2 regions of the Pseudoalteromonas sp. SR45-6 genome follow, and region 1 is predicted to be linked to the other one. Evidence: predicted binding sites of a transcription regulator. Region 1 holds the regulator's gene; the other holds the start of a gene.
What was found. Region 1 encodes LexA, which represses DNA repair genes until DNA is damaged. Its sites were predicted from a motif close to TACTGTATNNNNATACAGTA; they were not measured.

Region 1 (3,414 bases):
CAGATAAAGCGATTAACCACTTATGTGAGTTAATTGAATCTTGCTCACGCAATGCATTAAAGCAGTGGTTATCATGCTCAAAGCGCACCTTTGATATTGGCTTTGAATCAGGCACTTCGCCAAAATGCTTTAATCAAGCGCTCAGTGCCGATACTTTATTGCGTATTTCTGCTATTGGCGCAGGTATTGAAATTACAATTTATCCACTTTCAAGTTAGCCTTTTCGCTCTACAATTGCTGCGGTCATTCTTGATACGCAGCACAGTTCTCCACGACTATTGGTGATTTTTATTTCCCATACGGATGTACGCTTGCCTAAGTGTAGTGGTGCTGCTATCGCGGTTAATATACCATTACGTGATGCTTTTAGATGATTGGCATTGATCTCCTGGCCAACACAATAAAACTTTGTAAAATCAACAGCAAAGTTTGCAGCATAACTCGCCACCGTTTCTGCAAGTACAACATTTGCGCCGCCATGCACCATACCCATAGGGTTATGATGAGCTGGGATCGCGGGCATCGTTGCTACTAAATAATCATCGCCTATTTCACTTATTTCAATGCCCATGGTTTTCATCAATGTGCCTTGACCACTTATGCCGTCATCAAGTTGCTTACATTGTGCTAGGGTGATCGGTTGATACCAAATACTCATCTGTCTACCTCACTAAGTTATTTACTAAATCAGTCTACACTTTTAAACATTTTCCTACAGTTAAGATCATAAAAATAGATAAAATGTACCTATATTATCTAACTGTTAATGGATCTTAAGGATGAAAGTAAAGGTATTTGGATGTGGTGCAATATTATTAATGAGCCTTGTTGCTCAGCCGCAGGCTGTTGCTAGTACCCAACATCAACTCGATATTGGTTTTACCGATTTAGCTGGTTTAGATGAATCTTTTTTAGGCGCACGGTATCGATATTTTGCGCAAGATCTTGAATCGTTGACTGGTCCATACGAGCTAAAAGCGTATTTAAATCAAGTCAATAATTATGCTATTGGTGGGTTTGCTAATGATGATTTTAGCTATTTAAATGCCGATGCTGCCATCTATGGTCCCGCAGGATTAGTTATTAGTGCCAGCGCGCAGCGCCTCTGTGAGGATAATAGCTATTGGCAAAATACTGATTATTTAGTGAGTGCCGCTGTTGGTAAGCAAATGAATGAGCAGTTACAACTAGGGTTCAATATATATTACAGTCGCTTAGAGCGCCATGATATGTGGTTTGGCAAAGATAATGAAAGAGTCGCGGTTGAATGGACTTATGCTCCTTATGTTCGTTGGACAAATATAGTTAGCAATCAAGGTTGGGATTTAGAGCTAAAGCAATTGGCAGGGCGTTATCGTTATGTGCAGGGGCAGGCGGTTTATTATGTAAATCAAGCATGGTCAGTGGGAGTCGTTGCTAATATTCGTAATCAGAAAAATCTAAAAGACAACTATGAACTGCAAACGCAATATTGGTTTAATCAACATGTAGCATTAAAGTTTGGTCTTGGATCTGCGCTTGATTCTGGAAGTGGTTTAAATAGTATGAGCTTGTTATTAACGGCGCGATTTTAAGCCAATTTATATTTGCGATTTTCAGATAACTGTATATACTCACAGTTAAATGTACTGTATGGAAAACCAGTTGTATGCGCCCATTAACGAATCGCCAAGCTCAAATTCTCGAACTTATTAAAGTTTTTATTAAAGATACCGGTATGCCGCCAACCCGTGCTGAGATTGCGCAAACGTTAGGTTTTAAAAGTGCTAATGCAGCGGAAGAACATTTAAAGGCATTAGCGAAAAAGGGCGTTATTAAAATGAAGCCCGGTGCCAGTCGAGGTATTCAGTTAGTTGAAGAGGATGAGCCGGAACAACTTGGTTTACCTCTAATAGGCAGAGTTGCCGCTGGTGAGCCTATTTTGGCAGAGCAGCATGTTGAAAGTCATTGCAAAATAGATCCACTCTTGTTTAAACCGGCTGCTGATTTTTTACTGCGTGTGCAAGGCATGAGTATGAAAGACATTGGTATTATGGATGGCGATTTATTGGCTGTACACAGCACTCAAGTTGCTGAAAATGGCCAGGTGGTGGTTGCCCGTGTTGATGACGATGTAACAGTAAAACGCCTTGAAAAAGCAGGTAAAAAAGTTTTTTTACATGCTGAAAATGATGAATTTTCACCGATTGAAGTGGATCTTGAACATGAATCTTTCAATATTGAAGGGTTGGCTGTTGGGGTGATCCGCAACGCTGATTGGATGTAAATTTTTTGATCTATATTTTGCACCAAATTGGTGAAGTTTGGTGCATTTAATTTTTTACCGCTATAATGGCTAGATTTTATACTTAGCTATAGCGTCCTAAGCCCTATCAAATCTACTTACCAGCTACTTTTAGCCCTCTAATATTATCCCTAATTACAAAATAACGCGCTGATTTTTAGCTGTTATTTATGCACCAAAAAAGAATTTAATTGCTCTTAAAACTTGCTAATTGTTCATTTTTTAACTAATTGGTTAATACACTGTGTTAACAGCTACTTTAAAAGTCTAACAATTTTGCTCAATAGCATAATTTAGGGTTGCGTTAATATTCAGTAACAATAAAAAATAACGAATTGGCGCGAATAAAGCTGTGCCGCCTTTTCGCTTTGCGTTTTGCAATAGCATTTAAAGGAGCCGTCACATGGGTAAATTGAGCTCTACCTTGTGGCTTATATTGTTTGTTCTACCGCAGCAAGTATTGGCTAATAGCCAGTTTAATATGCGTAAGGGCGTAACAGATATAAGTAATGATGTTTATCAGCTGCACATGACAATATTTATTATATGTTGTGTGATTGGGGTCATCGTGTTCGCCGTGATGTTTTGGGCACTGATCCACCACCGTAAATCTAAAGGGGCAAAACCAGCCCAATTTCATGAAAGTACTAAAGTTGAAATCCTTTGGACGGCAATCCCGTTTGTGATTTTAATTGGTATGGCAATTCCTGCGACAAAAACTTTGATTGCAATGGAAGATGCTAGTAAAGCTGATCTCACCATTAAAATTACTGGTTCTCAATGGAAATGGCATTATGAGTACATGGGTGAAGATGTTGAGTTTTATTCAATGCTTGCTACACCTCAAGATGAAATAACTAATCTTGCAAATAAAAACCCTAATTACCTGCTTGAAGTTGATAAACCTTTGGTGTTGCCAATTAATCAAAAAGTACGATTTTTAATGACCTCAGACGACGTTATTCATTCTTGGTGGGTGCCTGATTTTGCAGTGAAAAAAGATGCTAACCCTGGGTTTATCAATGAAACTTGGACCAGAATTAATGAAGAGGGCATTTATCGAGGGCAATGTGCAGAACTATGCGGAAAGGATCATGGCTTTATGCCTGTGGTGGTTGAAGCTAAATCTG
Region 2 (3,414 bases), on a different contig from region 1:
AATGTGTGGTTTAGTGAATCGGTATTTTATGCACTAAATGTAAAAGTAGGTGATACGGTTGAGCTAGGCGCTGCGCAATTTAATATTGAAAAAGTATTGGTGGAAGAGCCAGATGCGCCATTTAATATTTTTTCAAGTAGTCGTCGTGTGTTGTTAAATAACCAAGATGTAGACAAAACTGAAGTGATCCAGCCGGGCAGCCGTGTTTTTTACCGCCAGTTGTATGCAGGGGATGAGAGTAGCCTTACTGACTTTTATAGCTGGTTAAAACCACAAATGAAAGAAAATCAGCAATGGTATGGTGTTAAAGACAGACAATCGCCGATTGCAAATAGCTTAAACCGCGCTGAAAGCTTTTTATTATTAGCGGGATTATTGGGCATTATTTTAGCGGCGGTGGCGATTGCCGTGTCTGCAAAGCGTTATTGCGAACGCCAATATGACCCAGTTGCGATGATGAAAACCTTAGGTGGTAGCCGATCGACAATTCGCAAAATTTACTTACTGCATTTATCACTGGTGTGTGCTTTGTCGGTCATACTTGGCTTAGCCATTGGCTATGGTTTACAAGAGATAGCCACTAGTTATTTAGCTAAATCAATGAACAATACTCTTCCTGCAGCGGGTATAAAACCGTGGTTTGTGGCGATTAGTACTGGCGTTATCTGTGCCGTGATGTTTTCAATCAAGCCATTATTAGATTTATTTGATATTCCACCGCTTAGGGTATTACGCCGTAACTTAGGCGATAAGCTACTAGTAAGTAAAGTGCATTTAGCGATGTCGGGCTTAACAGTCTTTTTATTAATGTGGTTGTTTAGTAATAACCTTAAAATTACCGCTATTTTGTTTGTCTCTACTTTAATTTTGATTGCAATACTGTTTGTATTATCTCGGTTAATTTTTGGCAGCGGACGTAAACTAGGATTGCGCCCGGGGAATAGTTGGTCATTAGCGATTGCTTCGTTGCAAAAACGTGCCAATGCTAATGCGGTACAGTTGATCAGTTTTTCGTTGGCAATAAAGCTATTGTTATTTTTAGTGGTGCTGAAAAACGATATGATCGCAGATTGGCAATCGCAACTTCCAAGCGACGCGCCGAATGCTTTTTTAGTAAATATAACCGAAACTGAATTGCCAGACGTAACAAGCTTTTTAGAGCAAAAAAATATTCAAGTATCTGAGTTCTATCCGACTATTCGTGGTCGCGTAAACGCTGTTAATGGTGAATTAGTTGCTCGCGAAGTCTCATTACAAGATAACGAGAAGAAAGACGAAGAAGCACGCGCAGGTATTGGCCGAGAGCTAAACCTTACATGGTTAGAGCAAGTCCCTGTGCAAAATGAGATCATAGACGGGCAGTGGTTTGGCGACAATGCCACCGCTGAAGCATCGATCGAAGAATCTATGCTAGAACGCTTAGATGTGAAACTGGGTGATACGCTAACATTTTTGATTGGCGCCCAGTCATTTGATGCCAAAATCACCAGTGTTCGTAAAGTTAATTGGGCTACTTTGAAGCCTAATTTCTTTATTATATTAAGCCCTGATGTATTGGCTGATTTTCCTGCGACGTATATTTCATCGGTGCGTATCGAAGCCGATCAAAAACGCGATTTTAGTGAGCTACTACGTGCCTACCCGACAATCAACGCCATCGACGTTGACAGCTTTGTCAAACAAATACGCTCTACTATTTCGCAAGTGTCATTAGCAATTGGATTTGTACTGGCGATAGTGGTGATGTGTGGTGGCTTGGTTTTAATTTCGCAAGTGCAAGCAAGCCTTGGTGAACGGATGCAGGAAATTGTCATATTGCGTACCTTAGGCGCCAAAGGGCGGCTAATAAAAAATGCCACTTTATATGAGTTTTTATTGCTGGGCAGCGCTGCTGGTTTTGTCGCTGCACTGGTTAGTGATGTGGCTTTATTTATAGTGCAACGTGAGATGTTTGATTTAGCAGGTAAGTTACACCCGCACATTTGGTTAATAGGGCCATTAGTGGGGGGTGTGTTTGTGGCATCACTAGGCTACTTTATGATAGCTAGAACCATGCGTAAAAATACCCAAGGGTTACTACGCTCTTTAGCCTAAAAGGTTAGCAATTAAACAAGCCCGTTTTTACGGGCTTTTTTATGCCAATAATGCACTGGTAATTTATACAGTGCTCTGGCATTATTAGCGTACTTAACTATTTACACTGATTGGGCAAGTATTGGCTATTATTTTAGGGATTGATCCTGGCTCACGATTAACCGGTTATGGGGTGATTGCCCATCAAGGTGCTAAATTTACTTATTTAGGCAGCGGTTGTATAAAACTGGCCGACCACGAGTTTCCTATTCGATTAAAAATGATTTATCAGGGGATCAGTCAACTAATCGAACAATTCTCTCCCGATCATTTTGCCATTGAAAAAGTATTTATGGCGCATAATCCTGATTCAGCTCTTAAATTAGGCCAAGCCAGAGGGGCTGCAATTGTTGGTGCGGCAATGGCTGAGTTACCGGTGTTTGAATACTCGGCGCGGCAAATTAAACAAGCGGTGGTAGGGCACGGTGGTGCCGATAAATCGCAAGTGCAGCATATGGTTAAAAATATTTTAAAATTGCCAGGCACACCGCAAGCGGATGCAGCTGATGCATTAGCCATTGCGATATGCCATGCTCATTCCGATCAAAATTTAATAAAACTAGCGGGCAGTGCCAGTAAAACCGTTAGAGGACGATTAAGGAAATAACATGATAGGTCGCTTAAATGGCATCTTAGTAGAAAAACAACCGCCAGAAATTTTGCTTGAAGTAAGCGGTGTTGGTTACGAAGTTAACATGCCGATGACGTGTTTTTATGATTTACCAAACATTGGCGAAAATGCCATTGTGTATACTCATTTTGTAGTAAGAGAAGACGCCCAGTTATTATTTGGCTTTAATAATAAAATAGAGCGAGCATTATTTAGAGAGCTATTAAAAGCCAATGGCGTTGGGCCAAAGCTCGGATTAGCAATACTTTCAGGGATGTCGGCTAAGCAATTTGTTAGCTGTGTGAATAACGAAGATGCCACCAGTTTAGTGAAACTGCCAGGTGTAGGTAAAAAAACCGCAGAGCGCCTGGTACTTGAAATGAAAGACCGATTAAAAGATTGGGGTAATGACTTATTCACGCCATTTAGTGATAATGCAGTTATAGAGCCCGCCTCTGACGCACTTATTGCTAATAATGCGGCAGATGATGCAATCTCTGCGTTAGTGTCATTAGGTTATAAATTGGCGCAAGCACAAAAAACAGTAAAATCAGTGGCCAAGCCTGGTATGTCTACAGAGGTTCTGATCAAAGAATCTCTAAAATCAATGTTGTGAGTAAACCATGATTGAAGCGGATCGTTTAATAGATGCGACTGAACAAAGTAATGAA

Region 2: ruvC (crossover junction endodeoxyribonuclease RuvC) is a predicted target of LexA. The motif match lies at 2,148-2,167, and genes of this name have one in related genera.

What each region holds. Positions count from the first base shown of each region.
Region 1 covers NZ_JACJDM010000017.1:42,480-45,893, reverse strand. The annotation lists gene H5158_RS09750 (hypothetical protein) at 1-218, shown strand, start outside; gene H5158_RS09745 (PaaI family thioesterase) at 215-658, opposite strand; gene H5158_RS09740 (hypothetical protein) at 780-1,574, shown strand; gene lexA (transcriptional repressor LexA) at 1,649-2,266, shown strand; gene coxB (cytochrome c oxidase subunit II) at 2,688-3,414, shown strand, end outside.
Region 2 covers NZ_JACJDM010000011.1:84,598-88,011, forward strand. The annotation lists gene H5158_RS07655 (ABC transporter permease) at 1-2,094, shown strand, start outside; gene ruvC (crossover junction endodeoxyribonuclease RuvC) at 2,216-2,740, shown strand; gene ruvA (Holliday junction branch migration protein RuvA) at 2,742-3,359, shown strand; gene ruvB (Holliday junction branch migration DNA helicase RuvB) at 3,367-3,414, shown strand, end outside.